Regions from separate parts of the Kushneria sp. Sum13 genome, predicted to be linked through region 1. Evidence: predicted binding sites of a transcription regulator. Region 1 holds the regulator's gene; each other region holds the start of a gene.
The links. The regulator LexA, encoded in region 1, represses DNA repair genes until DNA is damaged. The targets are predictions, from matches to a motif close to TACTGTNTANNTANACAGTA.
Positions count from the first base shown of each region.

Region 2: the regulator LexA is predicted to act here: its motif matches at 2,544-2,563, upstream of ACUN8C_RS14525 (LexA family protein).
Region 3: the regulator LexA is predicted to act here: its motif matches at 1,032-1,051, upstream of ACUN8C_RS10630 (putative DNA modification/repair radical SAM protein).
Region 4: the regulator LexA is predicted to act here: its motif matches at 3,462-3,481, upstream of recA (recombinase RecA).

Region 1 is NZ_CP199847.1:1,905,090-1,910,421, reverse strand. It holds gene ACUN8C_RS09025 (hypothetical protein) at 1-76, shown strand, start outside; gene ACUN8C_RS09020 (lipopolysaccharide kinase InaA family protein) at 170-871, shown strand; gene lexA (transcriptional repressor LexA) at 912-1,556, opposite strand; gene ACUN8C_RS09010 (TetR/AcrR family transcriptional regulator) at 1,722-2,432, shown strand; gene nagZ (beta-N-acetylhexosaminidase) at 2,429-3,478, shown strand; gene ACUN8C_RS09000 (mechanosensitive ion channel family protein) at 3,516-4,799, shown strand; gene ACUN8C_RS08995 (hypoxanthine-guanine phosphoribosyltransferase) at 4,792-5,332, shown strand, end outside.
Region 2 is NZ_CP199847.1:3,134,399-3,139,730, forward strand. It holds gene ACUN8C_RS14515 (PQQ-dependent sugar dehydrogenase) at 277-1,884, shown strand; gene ACUN8C_RS14520 (S24 family peptidase) at 1,963-2,343, opposite strand; gene ACUN8C_RS14525 (LexA family protein) at 2,594-3,046, shown strand; gene ACUN8C_RS14530 (Y-family DNA polymerase) at 3,043-4,338, shown strand; gene ACUN8C_RS14535 (hypothetical protein) at 4,335-4,592, shown strand; gene ACUN8C_RS14540 (phospholipase D-like domain-containing protein) at 4,720-5,332, shown strand, end outside.
Region 3 is NZ_CP199847.1:2,270,037-2,275,368, forward strand. It holds gene lpxO (lipid A hydroxylase LpxO) at 1-207, shown strand, start outside; gene ACUN8C_RS10625 (4'-phosphopantetheinyl transferase family protein) at 220-963, shown strand; gene ACUN8C_RS10630 (putative DNA modification/repair radical SAM protein) at 1,064-2,278, shown strand; gene ACUN8C_RS10635 (TIGR03915 family putative DNA repair protein) at 2,298-3,173, shown strand; gene ACUN8C_RS10640 (AEC family transporter) at 3,290-4,165, shown strand; gene ACUN8C_RS10645 (sugar porter family MFS transporter) at 4,234-5,332, opposite strand, start outside.
Region 4 is NZ_CP199847.1:2,519,298-2,524,629, forward strand. It holds gene alaS (alanine--tRNA ligase) at 1-1,514, opposite strand, end outside; gene ACUN8C_RS11775 (regulatory protein RecX) at 1,788-2,234, opposite strand; gene recA (recombinase RecA) at 2,345-3,418, opposite strand; gene ACUN8C_RS11785 (CinA family protein) at 3,569-4,072, opposite strand; gene mutS (DNA mismatch repair protein MutS) at 4,310-5,332, shown strand, end outside.

The DNA of each region.
Region 1 (5,332 bases):
TCACCTGATTTCGCGCTCTGTACTGGCCGATGAAGATGATGCTATTGATGCGCCCGAGCCTGCTGCCATTCACTGATCCGGTGTCGATGTATTAATCGCTCGATACCCGTCCATGTGCGGGTATCGGCGTTTCAGATCCTTGTATCTGAAAAACCGGAATGAATTTGTTATGTCACAGAGCCTGCAGGGCGATTTTGACTTCTGGTGGCAGGCACCGGGAGAATGGGTAGAGCCTCCCAATCAGCGAAAGGGCGGCCTCAGCGGTGTTCGGTTTGTAAGTCCTGACCCGCAGGGGCCGTCGTTTTACGTCAAGATTCAGCATGGCCATCTCTTTCACAGCCTGCGCTATCCGCTGGGTCGGCCCACGACAGTACGTGAATGGCAGGGGCTCAATCGATGTCGAAAGCTTGGCGTCAATGCGCCGGTTCCCGTCTTTTTCAGAGCCCGCAAAGGCAGCCAGGGCTGGCAGGCCGTGCTGGTGACCGAAGCACTACTTGGTTATGAGAGTCTGCAGGCCATGCTGTTGGCCAACCGATATACACTGGAACAGCGTGCTGTCATTTTTCAGGCACTGGCGGAAAATCTGATCAGGCTGCATCAAAGTGGCCGCAAGCATGGACACCTCTATCCCAAGGAAGTGCTGGTGCGCCTGGATGGTGATGGCAAGGCTCATACGGCCCTGGTAGATCTGGAAAAGTGCCAGCGCCGACCGTCGGCTCGCCTGGCGGCCATGCGTGATCTGACGCGTCTTTTTGGGGATGCACGTCCAATGGGGATGCGCGACGATGAGTGCCATCTGATGATGGATATCTATCAGCGTGCCGGAATGGCGCTGGACAGGGACCGGCTCATGTTACCGCGCGTGCGGTGACGCGCCTCTGGCGCATCACCGCATGGGGCAAGAGGAAGGTTTAAAGGCTGTTACCGTCACCACCGCGGATGACACCCACGCCAACGCCTTCAATGTCCAGACTCTGGCGCGTCAGATCAATCGTGATGGGTTCAAAGTCAGGGTTTTCAGCGATCAGGCTGACAATGCTGCCCTGTCGCTTGAAACGCTTGACCGTGACATCGTCTCCCAGTCGTGCCACCACAACCTGTCCGTCGCGGGCGTCATGAGTGCGATGAACGGCCAGAAGATCACCATCCAGAATGCCGGCATCACGCATGGAAAGACCGCGGACCCGAAGCAGGTAGTCGGCGCCCGGATTGAAAAAATCGGCAGGCATCGGGCAGTAACGTGAAATGTGCTCGGCAGCAAGAATCGGGCTCCCGGCGGCCACTTCGCCAATAACGGGCAGTCCTGCAGTGATGCTTTCCTGTTCCTGAGCAACCTGCACCTGAGCAGAAATACGAATGCCACGCGATGTTCCAGGGATCATCTCGATGACCCCTTTCTTGCGCAGGGCGCGCAGATGCTCTTCAGCAGCATTGGGCGAGCGAAATCCCAGTGCGCCGGCAATTTCGGCACGCGTAGGGGGGTAGCCGAGTTCACTGATGGTCCTGGCAATGAAATCGAATACGGCCTGTTGGCGTGCGGTCAACGGTCGTGTCATGTGCAGTGGCCATTGTTGATGTATACAGTATGTGATTGTATCCAGTCATCAGATCAATGCAAGCGCTTCGATACTGTCTCCCGTGCAGGTGCCAGCCGGCAATGGTGCTACCATCATGAGCTGGTCTGCACGTTTTCATTTCATGATAGAGAACTGATATTTTCCATGGTGCCATCCGATACCGTGACCCGAATCCTTGATGCGGCGGAAGTACTGTTTGCCGAACATGGCTTTTCCGAAACTTCCCTGCGCCGGATCACGGGTCGTGCCGAAGTCAATCTGGCCGCTGTCAATTATCACTTCGGCTCCAAGCAGGCCCTGATACAGGCGGTGTTTTTCCGATATCTGGACCCTTTCAGTGCAGATCTTCATCAGCGGCTGGATAGGCTGGAGGCAGACGAGGCAAAATCCTCGGATCTTGACAGGCTTCTCGATACGCTTTTTATCAGCGTGCTGGAAATGCCCTCTGAAAGCCATGATCTCAGAACCTTCATGAAGCTTCTGGGGCTCGCCTATTCGCAGGCTCAGCGCCATCTTCGTGAAGAGCTTCGCAGCCGTTATGGTGATATCTTTTCGCGATTTTTAAAGCTTCTCAGGCAGGCGACCCCGGAGCTGGCCGACGATGAACGCTTCTGGCGGCTGCATTTCATGCTGGGGTCGGTCATCTTTACCCTGTCCGGTCTCAATACGCTGCGCGATATCGCAGAGCATGACTATCATCAGCGCATCACCATCCGAGAGCTGGCTCAGCGGTTGAAACCGGTCGCCCTGCATGCCTTGCGTGCCCCGGTGACCGAGGTTAATACCAGTGGCATGCCGGCGTCCTGTCCGGACCACGAGACGATTTCCCATCCCAGAACAGGAACGCATTCATGATCGATTCCGGGGCTGAAACCTTTGGTGGCCCTCTCATGTGCGATATCGAGGGCACGCGTCTGAATGACGTGGAGCGAGGCTGGCTTTCCGACCCTTGCGTGGGGGGAATCATTCTCTTTGCGCGCAATGTCGAGTCGCCCGAGCAGATGCGAAAGCTGTGTGATGATATTCGACGCTGCCGTTCGAACATCGTGATTGCCATTGATCAGGAGGGTGGGCGTGTTCAGCGTCTTCGCAATGGCGTCACTACGCTGCCGCCGATGGCGCAGCTGGGGCAGTACTATCGTCGCCTGCCCGATGAGGCGCTGTTGCTTGCCCGGGATACCGGCTGGCTGCTGGCCATGGAAATGGCGGCCTGCGGCGCTGATTTTTCCTTTGCGCCGGTACTGGATCTGGACGATGCCCGTTGCCCGGCCATCGGTAATCGTGCCTTCTCCGATGATCCGCATCATGTCACCGCGCTGGCCGGTGCCTTTATTGAAGGGTTTGAAGAGGCCGGGATGGCCAGTGTCGGAAAGCACTTTCCGGGTCATGGCGGGGTCACGCTCGATTCACATCTTGTGATGCCGGAAGATACCCGAACGCTGGAAGCACTCGAGTCACACGACCTGATTCCCTTTCGTTCGCTGTCTGATCGCCTGACCGGCATCATGCCGGCGCACGTGCGTTTTACCCAGGTCGATGATCGTCCCGCCGGCTTCTCAAAGCGCTGGCTGGAATATCTTCGTCACGACATCGGTTTTGAGGGCGTGATTGTCTCCGACGATCTTTCCATGGAAGGCGCAGCGATGGCCGGGGGCCCCGGTGAGCGTGTCATGGCGGCGCTGGAGGCCGGCTGTGACCTGACCCTTTTATGCAACGACCCTGAAGCCGCTGCCCGTGCTCGCGACAGGCTGGCCCGGCATGAGATGGCGCCGGCAGCCCGTCAGCGTCTGGGCAGGCTTCATTTCAGCGGCGAGCGTTTGACGCTTGAAGCGCTCAGGGCGCTGCCGCGCTGGCAGCGCACATATGACAGCCTTCAGCAGATCGACACACGGTCTGACTAACGACCAAACGCACCCATGACCTGAAAGGTCCCTCTTTATGGAAGCCACTGCACTCTGGCAGGACCTGCTCACCGATATGCGCGACCGCATGGATCAGCTGACCGGCCTGCCTGGCTGGGCCGCCATGCTGATCGGTCTGGCGTTTTTGACCGTAGTGGTCGATATCGTGTCGGCAATACTGCTGCGTCGGCTGGAGCGCCGTCTGCGTGATAGCCCAAGGCGCTGGGATGATGCCCTGGTGCATGGCTTTCGGATGCCCTTTCGGGTGTGGCTCTGGAGCGGTGCGTTATGCATGATCCTGACCCTGGTGGCTCGGGAAATCGAGTTCGAAGGGTTCAGTCGCTATATGGCCCTGGCGTTTGGCATGATCACCCTGGTATTGGTGTTCTGGGGCGAAACCCGGCTGATGCAGCGTCTCGAGCAGCGACTGGTCTTTCCGCCCGGCAGCTCGAAGTCGACCCCTGTGGATCAGACCACGGCCTCGGCGGTGACCAAGATTGTCGGGGCTATCACGCTGATCGTCGTCCTGCTGCTGGCCATGCAGATGCTGGGGGTCAACATGTCCAGCATTCTGGCGGTCGGCGGTGCCGGTGGTTTGCTGGTGGGCTTTGCCGCGCGCGATGTCATGGCCAATTTCTTCGGGGGAATGGTCATTCACCTGGACAAGCCTTTTCAGGTAGGGCACTGGATTCGCTCGCCCGATCGGGAAATAGAGGGCGTGGTTGAAGATATCGGCTGGCGTCTGACCCGTATTCGTACCTTTGCCGGGCCGCCCATCTATGTGCCCAATGCAGCGTTCAGTCGGATTACCATCGAGACGCCTTCCCGCATGCAGGCACGCCTTCTCTGGGAGAACGTTGGCATCCGTTATCAGGATGCCGATGCCATTGAGGCGATCACCGGCGACATACGTGAGATGCTCGACCAGGATGACGAGATCAACAGCGATGAGCTGATCACGGTGACGTTCAATCAGTATGGCGACTATTCGCTTAATCTGATGATCTACGCATTGAGCAGTGTCACTGACTGGCAGCGTTATAACGAGACTCGCCAGCGCATATTGCTCGCCGTGCGCGACATCATCTATCGACATGGCGCAGAGCTGGCCCTGCCTGCTTCAAGAATTTATGTTCCCGATGAGGTGCGCCTCGGTCAGAGGGCGCAGCAGGAAGACCTTGAGTCTGAAAGGGATTCCCGGCAGGATAGCGCCCCTCAAAATTCCCGGTCGACCTCCAGAAGCCGTTCGGGGAAGCAAAACAAGGGGCAGCCTGCCCCATTTGATACCGAACACAACAGTGAGTCAGATGGCGATGCCTGAACAGCATGATGGTCACCTCGAGATAGCCCAGTATCACAACGATATGAAGGTTTTGATGGATGAGGCAGATTGCCTGATCGATCTTCCTGCGGTTGAAAGGGCGCTGGATGACATGGCCGAGCGACTGACAAAGTCTCTCTCTGACAGCATGCCGGTGTTCTATTGCGTGATGAATGGCGGTCTGATTACGACCGGCCATCTGCTGACCCGTCTGGGCTTTCCGCTGGAAGTGGATTATCTCCACGCGACGCGCTATCGCGGTGGTCTGCGCGGTGGTGAGCTGTTCTGGCGTGTCTCCCCTGAAGTGCCCATGGCAGGGCGTCACGTGGTGATCGTGGATGACATTCTGGATGAGGGGGCAACCCTTGCCGCCATTCTCGAATATTGCCATCAGGCAGGGGCGGCCAGTGTGTCATCGGCCGTGCTGGTCGAGAAGATGCACGATCGCAAGGCGGTTCCTGACCTCAAGGCGGACTATTGTGGCCTGGAAGTCGAGGACCGTTATGTCTTCGGTTTCGGTATGGATTACAAGG
Region 2 (5,332 bases), 1.2 Mb from region 1:
TATCATATCAGAGCACAACCAGAGCCCTGATATGTTTCACCTTTTCAGCCAAATGAGCCTTACTCGATAGCATCAACGATCGCCAGGCGCAGTGATCAGGAGATCGCTCGTGAAATGATGGCGCACTGACCGCATGTCCAAAGGGCCGCCCACCGTGGCGGCCTTTCGACACCCCTTGCGCCTTAAACCCGAACTGAGGAACACAGGGTACGCTTGAGCCCATTAGCGACAGAGGCGCGCCTGTTCTGCTTCTCTCTCGGCTCAAGGGTGACTCCCATGCGCAACCGGCAAGGCTTTTTCATCACGGTGGTTCACTTCGTTCTGGCACTGCTCACGGGCACAGTGCTCGGCAGCATCGTCCAGACCCAGCTGAATCTGGCAGCACTTCAGCAAATGGGTGTGGATATCTCCATGGGACAGCGCCTCATGACCACCCTGGGCGATCTGATCCACTTCTCGCCCGTTTATGCCGCGCTTTTCGCCGTCGGGTTTGTCCTCTCGCAGCTCACAGCGCTTTTGATCTCGCACCAATTCTGGAACGGCCGTTACCGGGTCGCGCTGTGTGCGCTGTCGGCCATGGTGGCGCTGTGGGCCACCTTTCATCTGGTCGATTTTTTCGCGCCCATGCCGACGCTGATTGCCGCGACTCGCACGGGTACTGGCATGGCCGCGATGCTGCTGAGTGCCGGCGTCGCCGGTGTGGTGCTGGCAATTTTGAGAGGCGCCGACCATCAGTGCGCCCCGGAGAAAGCCACCGGCACCCTAGCCGTTGCCCTGCTGGCAGCGGGAGTTGTCACCGTTATCCCTGCGTCTGATGCGGTGGCACAGCCTCAGGCCAAGCCCGCCGACTACCGCATCGAGACCGTGGCCGAAGGGCTTGAGCACCCCTGGTCGCTGGCCTTCCTACCCGACGGGCGCATGCTGGTCACCGAGCGTCCGGGACGGCTGCGCCTTCTAGGTGCTGACGGCGACACGCTTGTCGCTTCGCTGGCAGGCGTGCCGAAGGTATTCGCCTCCGGTCAGTCAGGGCTTTTCGACGTGCTGCCCTCGCCGGAGTTCGAGCAGGACCGGACGCTTTATCTCGCCTATTCGTGCGGCACCCCGGCCGCCAATCACGCCTGCCTGTCCCGGGCACAACTCGGTGACGCGGGGCTTGAGCATGTCGAGGAGATCTTTCGGGTCGCGCCCGCCAAGCGGGGCGACGCCCACTTTGGCGGGCGCCTGGCATGGCTCTCGGATGGCACGCTGGTTCTCACGCTGGGGGATGGTTTTGACTACCGCGAGCAGGCCCAGAACACCGCCAACCATATTGGCGCGATCGTGCGCCTGAACCCGGATGGCAGCGCCCCGGCGGACAACCCCTTCGTGGGTAACGATACCGCCCGGCCCGAGATTCTGAGCTACGGCCATCGCAACGTGCAGGGGCTGGTCGTGGATGGTGAGGACCGCATCATCACCCACGAGCACGGCCCCAAGGGCGGCGACGAGATCAACCTCATTGTACCGGGCGGCAACTACGGCTGGCCGATCGCCACCACCGGCCTGGATTACACCGGCGCCCGCGTCACGCCCTTTGAAGAATACCCCGGTACGCAGCCACCTCTGCTGGAATGGACACCCTCGATCGCCCCATCCGGCATGACCCGCTATGACGGCGCGCTGTTTCCCCAGTGGCAGGGCGACCTGTTGGTTGGCTCGCTGGTCAATCGAGAAGTGCGCCGCGTGACGCTCTCATCTGATGCCACCCAGGCCGAGGACGTCGAAGGGCTTTTTGGCGAGCTGGATGAGCGCATTCGAGACGTGCGCACCGGCCCGGAAGGCGCGGTGTATCTGTTGACCGATAACCCCGAAGGGCGGGTGCTGCGGGTGATGCCGGCGCAGTGATGAGCGTTCGATGCTTCTATTACGATGGCCGTCAACCCGCGGGCGGCGGCCATTGTGATGGATCAAGGCGTCAGTGACTCAGTACACCGGCCGCACCTGATGCGCCACGATTCCCACCATCTCCACGTTGGTCAGATCCCCCGTCCACAGCTGACCATCGAGGCCTTCCAGCACGGGCACATTGATGCGGTGGGCATAGCGATAGACGTACAGCGCCTCATCGGCATTCACCACCACCAGCACGCCGTCACGCAGCGACAGCGACTGATCGACCACCAGCCAGTCGCCCTCCCGCCACGGATCAATCGCGTCATCATCCTGAACGACTTCGGCCAGAAAGGAGAGGTGAGAATTTGGGGCAAAAAACTGCTGCCAGCGGAAAGCGCCCGGGTTATAGGCCAGGTCCTGCTCGCCTTTGGGCAGCATGGTGGGCATGGGCATTCGATACGCCACGCGCATGATTCATCCTCACTGATATTGAACGACAAGCATGACGACAGGTGACATGCATCAAGCCACTGCGCAGGGCATCTACGCCCATGTATCCAGTGTAGCCGTGGCGGGCCTCCATACGTTGCCGCCTGCCGGATGGGGGTACTACCTCGCCTCATCGTTTGGTCGAATAACGCCTATCCCGTAATGGAACCGCCAGCCGTTTATGCTGTATACGTATACAGCACTTTAACCTTCACCAATGCAGGCAACCGGCATGCTTCATGTCACCCGTATGCAGCCACTGGCGATTGACCCGCCGCGGCGCAGCATCCCCTGGGCCATCTACCACGTTCGCGGCGGAATCAGCGGCTTTCCCTCTCCCGCGCAGGATTATGACGGCCGGCGCATCGATCTCAACGAGCAGTTGATCCCGCGGCCGACCTCAACGTTCATGTTCACGGCCGATGGCGATTCGATGCAGTGTCCGGATGGCTCGGGGATCTATGCCGGGGACCGGCTACTGGTGGATCGCTCGATCGATGCTGACCACGGCGATATCGTCATCGCGCTGGTGGATGGCGAGATGATCGTCAAGGAACTGCGCTGCCGGCACTGCCCCCCGGCGCTGCACTCGGCCAACCCGCGCTATACGCCCATTCCCCTGCGCGACGCGCAGTACCAGATCTGGGGTGTGGTCACCGATATCCTGCGTCGGGTGCGGCGATGAACGGCCTGATCGCGCTGGTCGACTGCAACAACTTCTATGCCAGCTGTGAGCGGGTATTCAGACCCTGGCTGCACGGCCTGCCAGTGGCGGTGCTGTCCAACAATGATGGCTGCGTGATTGCCCGCTCACAGGAGGCGAAGGATCTCGGCATTGCCATGGGCACGCCGATGCATCACCTCCCGCGCGAGGCGTTTGATCGCGGGCTGGTGCTCTGCTCCAGCAACTACGAGCTGTACGGCGACATGAGCGCGCGGGTGATGGCCACCCTGCGTGAATTCACGCCCCATCTTGAACCCTATTCGATCGATGAAAGCTGGCTGGGGTTTGAAGGCTTTGACCGCGTCACCCTGCCCGCCCACTGTCAGGAGATGCAGCGGATCGTCTACAAGTGGACCGGCATTCCGGTCTCGGTAGGCGTGGCCCCCACCCGCACGCTGGCCAAGCTGGCCAATCGCCACGCCAAGCAGCATACGGCCACCCGGGGCGTGCTGGTTATCGACTCGGCGGACAGCCCCGACACGCTCGCCCTGCTTGAGCGCACGCCGGTCGGCGAGGTCTGGGGAATTGGCGGGCGCGTGACCACCCGACTGTATGAGATGGACATTCACACCGCGCTGGATCTTGCCCGTGCCAACCCAAAATGGATACGCCGGCGCTTTTCCGTGGTGGTCGAGCGCACCGTACGGGAGCTGACCGGCATTCGCTGTATTCACATGAACGACGATCAAGACAGCAAGAAGATGATCATGACCAGCCGCTCATTCGGCCGGATGACGGCCGATCGCCGTGAGGTCGAAGAAGCCGTACGCGCCCACGCCGCCCGCGGGGCCGAAAAACTGCGACGACAGCACAGCCTGGCCTGCGCGCTGCGGGTGACGGTCAGGACCAACAGGCACATGCTGCACCTGCCGCAGGACCACGACAGCATCACGCTGGCGCTGCCCTTTCCAACCGACAACACCTTCGAAATCGTGCGTACCGCACAAAAAGCCCTGCATCGCCTCTGGAAGGACCGCGGCATTCGCTATCAAAAGTGCGGCGTGCAGCTGATGGATCTGATCGAGGTAACCGGTCAGCAGCTTGATGCCTTTCAGCCCCCACAGCCTGCGGTTGAACGGGACAAAAGCGACCGTTTGATGTCGGTGCTGGATCAGCTGAATGCGCAGTATGGTCGCGGCACGGTGACCGTAGGCGTCCAGCGCCCGGACGCCGCGTGGCAGCTGCGCAGCAACCACCGCTCAAAGCGCTGGTCGACCCGATGGGAGGAACTGCCCACCGTGAGGCTGCAATGACCACCGCCTACCGCCCCTTCGAAACGCACAAGCAGGCGATCACCTACGGGCACTCCAGTGCCGCGATTTTGTTGGTCCGCCGGTCGGACAACCGCGGCTGGCACGGCGCCATCGAATGGAATGACGAACGGATCTGGATGGAGCCCATGCCGCGTCACGACAAGACCGAGCGGGCATGGCTGGAGGTCGAAAACTGGGCCATGCGTACCATCACGGTCATGGCGCAGCATCAGCCCGTGTTCAAACCGGGGTGATCGACGTTACATCATCGCTCAAACGAGCAAGCCGGGCACTGATTGGTCGCTAGCCTTCATCAAACATGGCCCATCCCGACAAGCACAGGTAACATGCTGATTTTTTGAGCATTTCCTGATGACGTTTTTGCATTATCAGCTGATCATTTTTGTCTCGGTACTCTGCCTGACCCGGATTCATCGCAGCGCAGGTGCGCTCGCCGCGCTTGGCTGCACACTGTGGTCTGTTTTGATGCTCAAATGGCCCGCCTATAGTGCCGTACAAACCTTCACGGCGTGGGTGAGCTGGTACGGCACCCGGTGTTTCCTCAAGCAGAAAGCGCGAGCCGGCAATGAGACTCGAACCGCCGACAGCAAGGCGGCCTCCAACACCAAAAGAACTGCTTCCAGACATCACCTGATCCAGGGCCGTGATCATCACGAAGAGCTGACCCACGCGCTCCAGATCGCCAGAAAGGAACTGGTGATCGTCTCCGGCTGGCTATCCGACCGAGTCGTGAATGATCAGTTTTGCGGGCTGCTGGCGAGTGCGCTTGAGCGCGGCGTCAACGTGCATATTGCCTATGGCGCGAGTGATCGAGACGGCCAGCATCGGCTCTCCGACACCGCGTTTAAAGCATTGAACAGCTTGAAGGCGACAGGGGCGCAGAGTCGCAAGGGCCGGCTGACCATTGTGCAGCGCGCCACGCATGAAAAGTGCCTGATTGTGGATAAGCGATATGCGATCGTCGGCAGCTTCA
Region 3 (5,332 bases), 360 kb from region 1:
AATCGCTGGTTCAGTCGCAACGTCATGGCCGCCGCAGCCGCTCCCAATGACGACAATGATCACACCGGCGGACTCAACCGTGCTTTTAAATACATCTACAAGGTTCGTGAAGCCGGCAAGCGCCTTAAAAAGCGCAACAAGACGCTATATTACGTGATCAAGTGGCTGATTTTCGGTGGTATTATCGTTGGCCTGCTGTCGCTGTAACCCTTGTATCCCATGTCCAACGCCATCGCGCCCCCACAATCCTGCTGGCCCTTTGTTTCCCCGGGCCGGGGGGCGCGACTCAGCCTTGCCACCTTTGATGTACAACGCTTTGATGACAGCGCCTTCGCTGCCTGTGGCATGGCGCTGCCAGAAAACCTTGCGCGCGCGGTCTCCAAGCGCCGCGCCGAATATCTGGCCGGCAGGGTATGCGCCCGTCATGCCCTGGCGGGCCTTGGTATTCATGTCAACGCCCTGCCAAGCCTTGCCGACCGTCAGGTTGACTGGCCGGAATTGACCCGAGGCTCCATTACTCATGCGCGCGACCTTGCGGCGGCGCTGGTCAGTACAACGCCATCCCACCAAGGGGTGGGCGTGGATGCCGAGCGCTGGCTGACCCCCGAGCGTGCCGATTATCTGGCCGCCTCGATTCTCACACCGGGCGAGCAGCAGGTGATTGGCACCCTGATGCCTGAACAACGTGCCCGCGCGATCACCCTGACCTTCTCGCTCAAGGAAAGCCTGTTCAAGGCCCTTTATCCGCTTACCGGCACACGCTTTTATTTTCACGATGCTCGAGTCGAGGCATTGGACTCCATGGACTCACCGGGCCAATGCATACTGGTACTGAACTGTGCCCTGAGTGATACATGGCTGCCTGGCGTGCGTCTGATCGGTGACTTTGCCGATATGGGAGATCATGCGCTGACCGCCGTCATGACCGATGCCATGCCGGACTCGACAGCCACCCGGCGATAAGGGAACTCGCTCACATATCCTGCCGCCACAATGAATGCAATTCAGTTGTTGTTTATGCGCGCCCCAACTACTGTATACAAATACAGTTAAAGGAGTGTTCATGCAGCTCACTGACAAGCTGATCGTTCTCGCGGACGCCGCCAAGTATGACGCTTCCTGCGCCAGCAGCGGCGCGCCCAAACGCTCATCAAGGGGCCAGAAGGGACTGGGGGCGACCAACGGCAACGGCATCTGTCACAGCTTTACGCCGGATGGCCGCTGCGTGGCCCTGCTCAAGATCCTGATGACCAATTTCTGCCTGTATGACTGCCAGTACTGCATCAACCGGCGCTCCAGCAATGTGCCCAGAGCGCGCTTCAGCGTGGATGAAATTGTGCGCTTAACGCTCGATTTCTATCGCCGCAACCTGATTAGTGGGCTTTTTTTAAGCTCCGGCATTATCCGCTCCAACGATTACACCATGGAGGCACTGGTCAGGGTGGCCAGAACACTGCGCGTCGAGCACCAGTTTCGCGGCTATATCCATCTCAAGACCATTCCGGATGCTTCGCCGGACCTGATCCGCCAGGCCGGACTGTACGCTGACCGTCTCAGCGTCAACGTTGAGCTGCCCACGAGCCAGAGCCTCAATCGTTTGGCGCCGGAAAAAAGCGACACCACCATTCGTCTTGCCATGTCGACCATTCGCGATGGGCTGGATGAGGCGACCGCCGAACCTCGAGCCCCCCGCTTTTCACCCGGCGGTCAGAGCACCCAGATGATTGTGGGGGCTGACGATACCGATGATCACACCATTCTGGGCAATGTTCAGTCCCTGTATGGTGATTACCGGCTCAAGCGGGTTTACTACTCGGCCTTTTCGCCCATTCCCGAAAGCCCATCGTCGGTCCCGTTGATCGCCCCGCCGCTATTGCGTGAGCATCGCCTGTATCAGGCCGATTTCCTGATCCGGGGATATGGTTTTCGCGCCGATGAACTCCTGACAGGGCCGGGTAATCTGTCGCTGGATATTGATCCCAAGCTTGCCTGGGCACTCAACCATCGGGAGCTCTTTCCCATCGATCTGGACCAGGCAGACATGTACATGATTGCCCGGGTGCCAGGCATCGGGATTACCAGTGCCAAGCGGATCGAGACACTGCGTCGTGAACGGCGTATTCGCTATACCGATCTGACCCGGCTGGGCTGTTCCATGAAGAAGCTGGCCCCCTTTATTACCACTCAGGACTATCGTCCGCGTCAGGCCGGTCTCGAACGACAGGCACTGCTGGCTCAGATGCAGACCTCAACGCCGGCACAGATGGCCCTGCTCTAGGACTTTGGGAGCCACTACCATGACAATGTATACCCTGCATATGGCACAGGCCGACTTCGTCGCCTGGCGCGATAACGCCCGTCGGCTACTGGCAGCACGGGTATCGCCCGGGGACGTACTGTGGCAGAACGATGACTCGGCAGGCGATCTTTTCGCCAGCGGCGATACGGATCTACCGCCACCGAGCGAGACACCGCTGGCGCTGAAGCTTTCAAGGCAGCACCTTCGCCGGCTCGAGTGTGCTTCGCATTATTGGCCTACTCATCATCAGGAGTGTCGCTGGGCACTGCTTTATCGTGTCGTCTGGCGACTGGCCCAGGGTGAAGGTGAAGCACTGCTGGCAGGGGACAGCGACGGTGGCGTCGTCGAACAGCGTATAAAGGCAGTCAATCATGAAGTGCATCACATGCACGCCTTCCTGCGGTTTCATCAGCAACCTGTGACCCCGGAAGAACAGCACGCCCCGGAGTTCATTGCCTGGTTTGAACCCCGCCATGATGTGCTTGAGGCAGCCGCACGACACTTTATCGATCGGATGGGACAACACCGCTGGCTGATCATGACGCCCGAGGGGGCCATTCTCTGCGATGGCCGACAGTGGTATATCGAACGTCCCGAATCCGGGACCTTTACCGTTCAGGACTATCAGGCGCTATCAACCATGGAGGACGATGCGGAGGACCTCTGGCTGGCCTATTACGCCAGTACGTTTAACCCGGCTCGTCTCAATGAAAAGACCATGGTGCGCAGTATGCCCTCGCGCTTTTGGCGCCATATGCCAGAGCGCGTTCTGATTACCGGGTTGATCAGCCATGCCCGACATGGCGCTCGGCGGCTGGGACAGGACAGTCGGCTGGCCGACAAGCGTGGCCACACCATTACGCTGCCCAAATAGAAATACTACGAAAGTAGAGTATTTTTCCCGGACAGCTTGCAACTGTCCTTATAACCCCGTGAAAATAACGATCACGCTTCGTTGCCGTTACTACGGTCGACTCCACAGGGTTTTTCATGTTTTCACAAATTATGGCTGTCATGGTGCCCATCATGGTGGGTGCTGGCATCGGCTACTTCTGGGTGCGCTTTCGACAGCCCTACCCCACAGGGTTTGTTACCAAGCTGGTCTTCAACGTTGGCACCCCCTGTCTTATCGTCAATGCCCTGTCGAGCACCCATGTCGATATTTCAGCCTTTTCAAGCATGGCGACTGCCACATTCCTGTGTCTTCTGGTACTGCTGGCTGTCGGCCTGCTGCTCTCACGGGTGACCAAAATGGACTGGCGTACCATTGTGCCGTCGGTGCTGTTTCCTAATACAGGCAATATGGGATTGCCGCTGGCCATGTATGCCTTTGGCGAAGGACGCGGCTTTTCATTGGCCATTGCCGTCTTCGTGATCGTCTCGATCGCACAGTTTGTCGTGGGCAGTATCACCAGCAGCTCCCGGCCGGTCAAAAACCTGCTGACCAATCCGACCATCTACGCCAGCATCATTGCCATATTGCTGATGGCTTATCAGATTACGCTGCCCGCCTGGCTTTCCAACAGCATCGAACTGCTTGCCGGCATGACCATCCCCATCATGCTGATTACGCTTGGCGTGGCGCTGGCCAGTATTCGCGCTCGTAACCTGTCGGTAGGGCTTGCCTTCGCGCTGAGTCGCGTGGTGGTCGCCGGTGCAATTGCTCAGGGGATCGGCCTGTTGCTGGGCCTGGATGAGGAAGCGCGGGGCATTCTCATGGTGATGATGTGTATGCCCATGGCGGTTTATAATTACCTCTTTGCCCAAAAGGCCGGGCGCTCGCCGGAATTTGTGGCAAGCCTTGTCATGTGTTCGACACTGGCCTCGTTTATCTATCTTCCGTTGATGTTGATGTGGGTCATCTAGCCCCTCTTTTGGCGGTTTGAACCATGAAAAAGGCCCCACCGAAGTGGGGCCTTTTTTGGATAATGCCATCAGGCTCGAGCCGCCTGCGCGTCACCTTCACGGTACTGTGAGAAATTATTGACCCGCCCCTGACGGAATTTCTCGCTCATGAGCGTCTCCATTGATTCCAGTGGCACGCCTTTCGTTTCCGGTACAAAGCGCCAGACAATAAACAGACTGACAAGTGTCATGGCCCCAAAGAGCCAGAACGGAAAGGCGCCGTTGAAAACATCATTAAGCCATTCACTGCCGCGCATCATCGGGAAGGTTTGCGCCACGATAAAGCCTGCTGTCCACTGCGCGCCCATGGCAAGGGCCATGCCGGATTCACGAATGGCGTTGGGGAAAATCTCCGAGAGCAGCGCCCAGCTGCAGCATCCCCAGGAGATGGCATAGCCGGTCACATACACCATGATGGCAATCATGGCGGTATAGCCCTGTACATCAAACCAGAACACGATCCCCAGAATGGCCATGCTGACAATGCAGGCCAGCGAGCCAATGGTCAGAAGACGCACGCGTCCGACGCGGTCGATCAAAAACATGCCGGCCAGATTACCGACAATGAAAATCAGCCCGATATAGCCGGTCTGTAAAAGCGCGCTGCCGGTGCTGTCCGTAACGCCCGAAAGCACGGTCGGCGCGTAGTACATCACGACATTGATCCCGGAAAACTGCTGCGCTGCCGACAGGAAGATACCCACCAGCGCGATCCCCATCATGACCGGCTTTCTGAGCGCACTGCGTGAGCCGCGCTTTTCCTGGCGAAGCTGACGATTCATGGCACGCCGCCCGGAAGACTTGCCTTCATCGAGAGAGTTGCGCACTTCCTCGACCATCGGCTCGATATCCTTTTGCGGTGTAAAGCGCGCCAGAATTCGTTGTGCCCGATCCTGCTGACCATGCATGATGCACCAGCGCGGCGATTCGGGCACCAAAAGCAATAAACCTGCGAAAAGTACGGCAGGGATGGCCTCGGAGCCCAGCATCCAGCGCCACCCATAGTTATCCAGCCAGCTCTGGGCCACATCGCGGGCGATGAAATAGTTTACGAAAAAAACAATGGTCTGACCCACCACAAGGGACTGCTGAAACATGCTCAGCGTTCTGCCCCGCCAGTGCTGAGGG
Region 4 (5,332 bases), 610 kb from region 1:
CCCGGCAGCGTGAGGGTGCCGCGATCACCGACCTGCCCCCCGGATTCGGCGTAGAACGGCGTCTCGTCCAGCACGACGGCGCCACTCTGGCCGGCTTCGAGCTGATCGACCTGCCGGCCGTCGTCATCAAGCAGGGTCAGCACCTGTGCTCCCGAGGCCAGACGCTCGCGCCCGACAAACTCGGTGGCGCCATCAAGATTGATATCGGCCTCGATGCGCGCTCCGAACTGACTGGCCGCGCGGGCACGCTCGCGCTGTGCCTCGAGCTCGCGCTGAAAGCCGGCTTCATCAAGGACAATGTCACGCTCGCGAGCAATATCGGCGGTCAGGTCGTAGGGAAAGCCGTAGGTGTCATACAGCTTGAAGATGGTCTCGCCATTCAGCTCGTTGGACTCGAGATCGGCCAGCGCCTCATCAAGCAGGCGCATGCCATGGTCCAGCGTGCGGGCAAACTGCTCTTCTTCCTTGAGCAGTACCCTTTCGATCTGCTCCCGACGCGCGCGCAGCTCGGGATAGGCCTCACCCATCTCTTCATCCAGTGCTGCCACCAGACGATGGAAGAAGGGTTCACGCACGCCCAGCTTGTGACCGTGACGAACGGCGCGGCGGATGATACGGCGCAGCACATAGCCACGGCCTTCATTGGAAGGCATGACGCCATCCACGATCAAAAAGGCGCATGAGCGGATGTGGTCGGCAATGACGCGCAGTGACGGCTGATGAATATCGTTTTGGCCGGCAATGTTGGCAGCAGACGCCAGCAGGCGCTTGAAAAGGTCGATCTCGTAGTTGGAATGCACGCCCTGCATGACCGCGGCGATACGCTCAAGTCCCATGCCGGTATCGATGGAAGGACTGGGCAGCGGCGTCATGTTGCCCTGAGCATCACGATCATACTGCATGAAAACCAGGTTCCAGATCTCGATGTAGCGATCGCCATCTTCATCCGGACTTCCCGGAGGGCCACCAAAGACGTCCGGGCCATGGTCGAAAAAGATTTCCGAACACGGGCCACAGGGTCCGGTTTCGCCCATCTGCCAGAAGTTGTCTTCATCCAGACGCGAGAAGCGCTCGGCGCTGACGCCCACGTCGTTGAGCCAGATATCGGCGGCCTCATCATCACTGACATGCACCGTGACCCAGAGTTTCTCGGCAGGAAGGCCCAGGTTGACGGTCAGAAACTGCCAGGCGTAATGGATGGCCTCACGCTTGAAATAGTCGCCAAAACTGAAGTTGCCCAGCATTTCGAACAGGGTGTGATGGCGCGCGGTATACCCGACGTTGTCCAGGTCATTGTGCTTGCCACCGGCACGCACGCAGCGCTGCGCCGACGTGGCACGCACATAGGGCCTGGGGTCACGGCCCAGAAAGACATCCTTGAAAGGCACCATACCGGCATTGGTGAAAAGCAGCGTGGGGTCGTTGTCCGGTACCAGCGAGCTGGAAGGCACCTGGGTGTGGCCGTGCTGTTCAAAAAAATTCAGAAATGCTTGTCGTATGTCGGCGCTTTTCATGGGCTTCCCGTAAACAATGGGTCAGGTCATTTGAATGAGGCAACGAGCGATGCATCAAACGATGGGTGCACGGCAACCGTCGCCTGTCGTCAACATGCGCCTCGAGGGGTGACCCTCATGGTCTTCCGGTCTCGCCTGTAGGCATGCGACAGGAGCAGGCTCACGGCAAGACGAATTTTGGCGGCTTAATGTATCAGTATGTCGCCTTGTGGTGCGACAGTCCTTATGCGCTCCATTTTGCCTCATGCCGGGCGTGACTGCGAAGCCAAAGGGTCATGAAGGCCAGGCCAGCCGCATGGCATTGTTGCATTGCTGACCGTCAAACCCACGCGATGCCAGAAAGCGCTGGCGTTTTGCCCGGGCCTTCATGTCCTCTCCGGGACCCTCAAAGCGTCGCCTGAGCGCCTCGGCGGCCAATGACGTCCAGTCGGCATCGCTGTCTTCCAGCGCCTGAGCAATCATGTCGCGCTCAATGCCCCGCCCACCCAGTTCTGCGCTGATCTTGCGCGGCCCCTGCAGACGCGCGATGCGGGAGCGAACGAAATGCTCAACAAAGCGGGCGTCGGACTGAAAATCATCTTCAGCAAGACGATCCAGCAGCGCATTGACCTCATCAGGGGCATGATCATGACGCAGCAGACGTTCCTCGAGCTCACTGCGGGTGTATTCGCGCCGGGCCAGCAGCGCGATGGCCTCTTCATAAGGCGTTCTTTGTGACATCACTGCCCTCTGCGTTTCATGTTCATTGCATCAAAAAGGGGCACGCTCCATGAGCGTGCCCCTTTACATACCACAATCAGATTTGGATACCACAGTCAGAAAATAGCGACCTACAGAAGCTCTTCGCCGTTGGCATCAGCATCTGCTGGTGCTTCTGACTCTTCCGCCTTTTCTTCTTCCTTCGATTTCGGCGTCGCCAGCAGCTGACCGCGGATCGCGTCCTCGATCTCCTGCATTACCGCCGGGTTGTCTTCAAGATACTGGGCAGCATTGGCCTTGCCCTGCCCGATCTTGTTGCCCTTGTAGCTGTACCAGGCGCCGGCCTTGTTGACCAGGCTGCACTGGACGCCAAGATCGACCACTTCACCGGCATGGTAGATGCCCTTGCCGTACATGATCTGGAACTCGGCCTGACGAAACGGCGGGGCCACCTTGTTCTTGACGACCTTGACGCGGGTTTCGTTGCCCACGGCTTCATCGCCCTGCTTGACCGAACCGGTACGGCGAATGTCCAGACGCACACTTGAGTAGAACTTGAGCGCGTTACCGCCGGTGGTCGTTTCGGGGTTACCGAACATGACACCGATTTTCATGCGGATCTGGTTGACGAACATCACCATGCAGTTGGCATTCTTGATGTGTCCGGTCACCTTGCGCAGCGCCTGAGACATGAGACGCGCCTGAAGGCCAACGTGGGAATCGCCCATTTCGCCTTCGATCTCGGCACGCGGTGTCAGTGCAGCGACCGAGTCGACCACGATAACATCCACACCGCCGGAGCGGACCAGCATGTCGCAGATCTCGAGTGCCTGCTCACCGGTATCGGGCTGCGAGACCAGCATGTCATCAAGATTGACGCCCAGCTTCTCGGCATAAGCGGGGTCGAGTGCGTGCTCGGCATCGATGAACGCACAGGTCTTGCCCTGCTTCTGCGCCTGAGCAATCACTGACAGGGTGATGGTGGTCTTGCCCGAAGCTTCGGGCCCGAAAATTTCGACGATACGCCCGTAGGGCAGCCCGCCGATGCCAAGGGCAATATCAAGCCCCAGCGAACCGGTCGAAACGGCGGGAAGGGCCACGCGGGGCGTATCGCCCATGCGCATGACCGCACCCTTGCCGAACTGACGTTCAATCTGGGACAGCGCTGCGTTAAGCGCCTTGGAGCGATTGTCATCCTGTGCCATGTTGGCCCTCCTGTCGGGTCAGCCTGACGCTGATACGCCATTAAGCTGTATGCTTATCCAGTATTTTAAACCAAAAAAATGATCTGTCACATCCTTTTGGTGACTTATTTCATCATACGACCGTGACGCTCGGCTCAATACAGGGACGCGTCAGTCGAAGGGACGCTCTTCCAGCCGCTCGATCAGGCCCTTGAGGGCCAGGGCGACCGCTTCACGACGTACATCAAGGCGCTCGCCGTTAAGGCGGTAACATTGAGCCTGGCTCTGGGTAGCATTGCCCCAGGCCAGCCACACGGTACCGACCGGCTTGTCAGGCGTGCCGCCTCCGGGACCCGCCACGCCGCTGATCGCCACGCCCAGGTCCGCGCCGCTGTCACGACAGGCACCGCGCACCATTTCATGCACCACGGTTTCGCTGACCGCGCCGAAAAGTTCCAGCGACACCGAAGACACCCCCAGCAGTCGCTGCTTGGCGCTGTTGGCATAGGTGATATAGCCGGTTTCAAAACATGCCGAACTGCCGGCAATATCGGTAATGGCGCGCGCCACGCCGCCACCGGTACAGGATTCGGCGGTGGTCAGCACCACACGCTGCTGCTGACAGAGCATGCACAGCCGGCTGGCCAGCTCCTGTATGCCTGATGCTGTTGCCATGACGATTCCTGCCCGTTACATCCCATTCAGATAGGTCCATGGTACTTGATTGCCCCCTCGAAAGGGACATGACCTGCCCGCCATCATTCCCTCTGCAAAGGAGAGACATCCACTGTCTGCACTATAGCAATACAGGCAAGGGAGCGGATCATGATAATCTCACGCCCTTTCACCTCACATGTCATTGGACAGGGTCAATTTCACGTGGCAGGCAAGACCGAGTCCCAACCGACGCCGATGATGGCGCAGTATTTTCGTATCAAGCGCGAGCACCCCGACGTGCTGCTCTTTTACCGCATGGGAGATTTCTATGAACTCTTTCATGACGATGCCAAACGAGCGGCGTCACTGCTGGATATCACGCTGACCGCACGCGGCACCTCCAACGGCGCCCCCATTCCCATGGCCGGTGTCCCCTACCACAGCGCCGAAGGCTATCTGGCGCGTCTGGTGCGCATGGGCGAGTCGGTCGCCATCTGTGAGCAGATCGGTGATCCTGCGACCGCCAAGGGCCCGGTCGAGCGCCGGGTCGTGCGTATTGTCACGCCCGGCACCCTGCATGATGAAGCGCTGCTCGATGAGCGCCGCGACAATCTGGTGGCGGCCCTGCATGGCAACAACGACCACTGGGGCCTGGCCTGGCTTGAGCTTTCCAGCGGGCGCTTCAGCGTGCTGGAAGTCGAGGGAGAAGGCGACATGCTCGCCGAGCTGCACCGGCTTGATCCTGCCGAGCTTTTGGTCATGGAAAGCCTGCGCCTGCCCGACCGGCTTGATGGTCGCGCCGGTCTGCGCCGCCAGAGCGACTGGCACTTTGATCTTGAAACGGCGCGTCGCCTTCTCTGTGATCAGCTGCGGGTACAAAACCTGTCGGGATTTGGCTGCGACCATATGACCCGGGCGCTGACGGCGGCCGGTGTCCTGATCGACTACGTGCGCGATACCCAGCGCACCGCGCTGCCGCATATCACCGCCATTGGCGTTGAAAATCGTGACGAGTCGGTCGTGATCGATGCGGCCAGTCGACGCAATCTGGAAATCGACCAGAACATGGCAGGCGGGCAGGACAATACGCTGGCCTCGGTGCTGGACACCACCGCCACCCCCATGGGCGCACGGCTGCTGCGACGCTGGCTTAACCGCCCGCTACGGGATCGTGATCAGATTGCCGCACGCCAGCAGGGGGTCATGCTGCTGGGCGAAGAGGATCACGTTGAATTTTTCAACGACATTCTGCGCGGCATCGGTGACATCGAACGTATT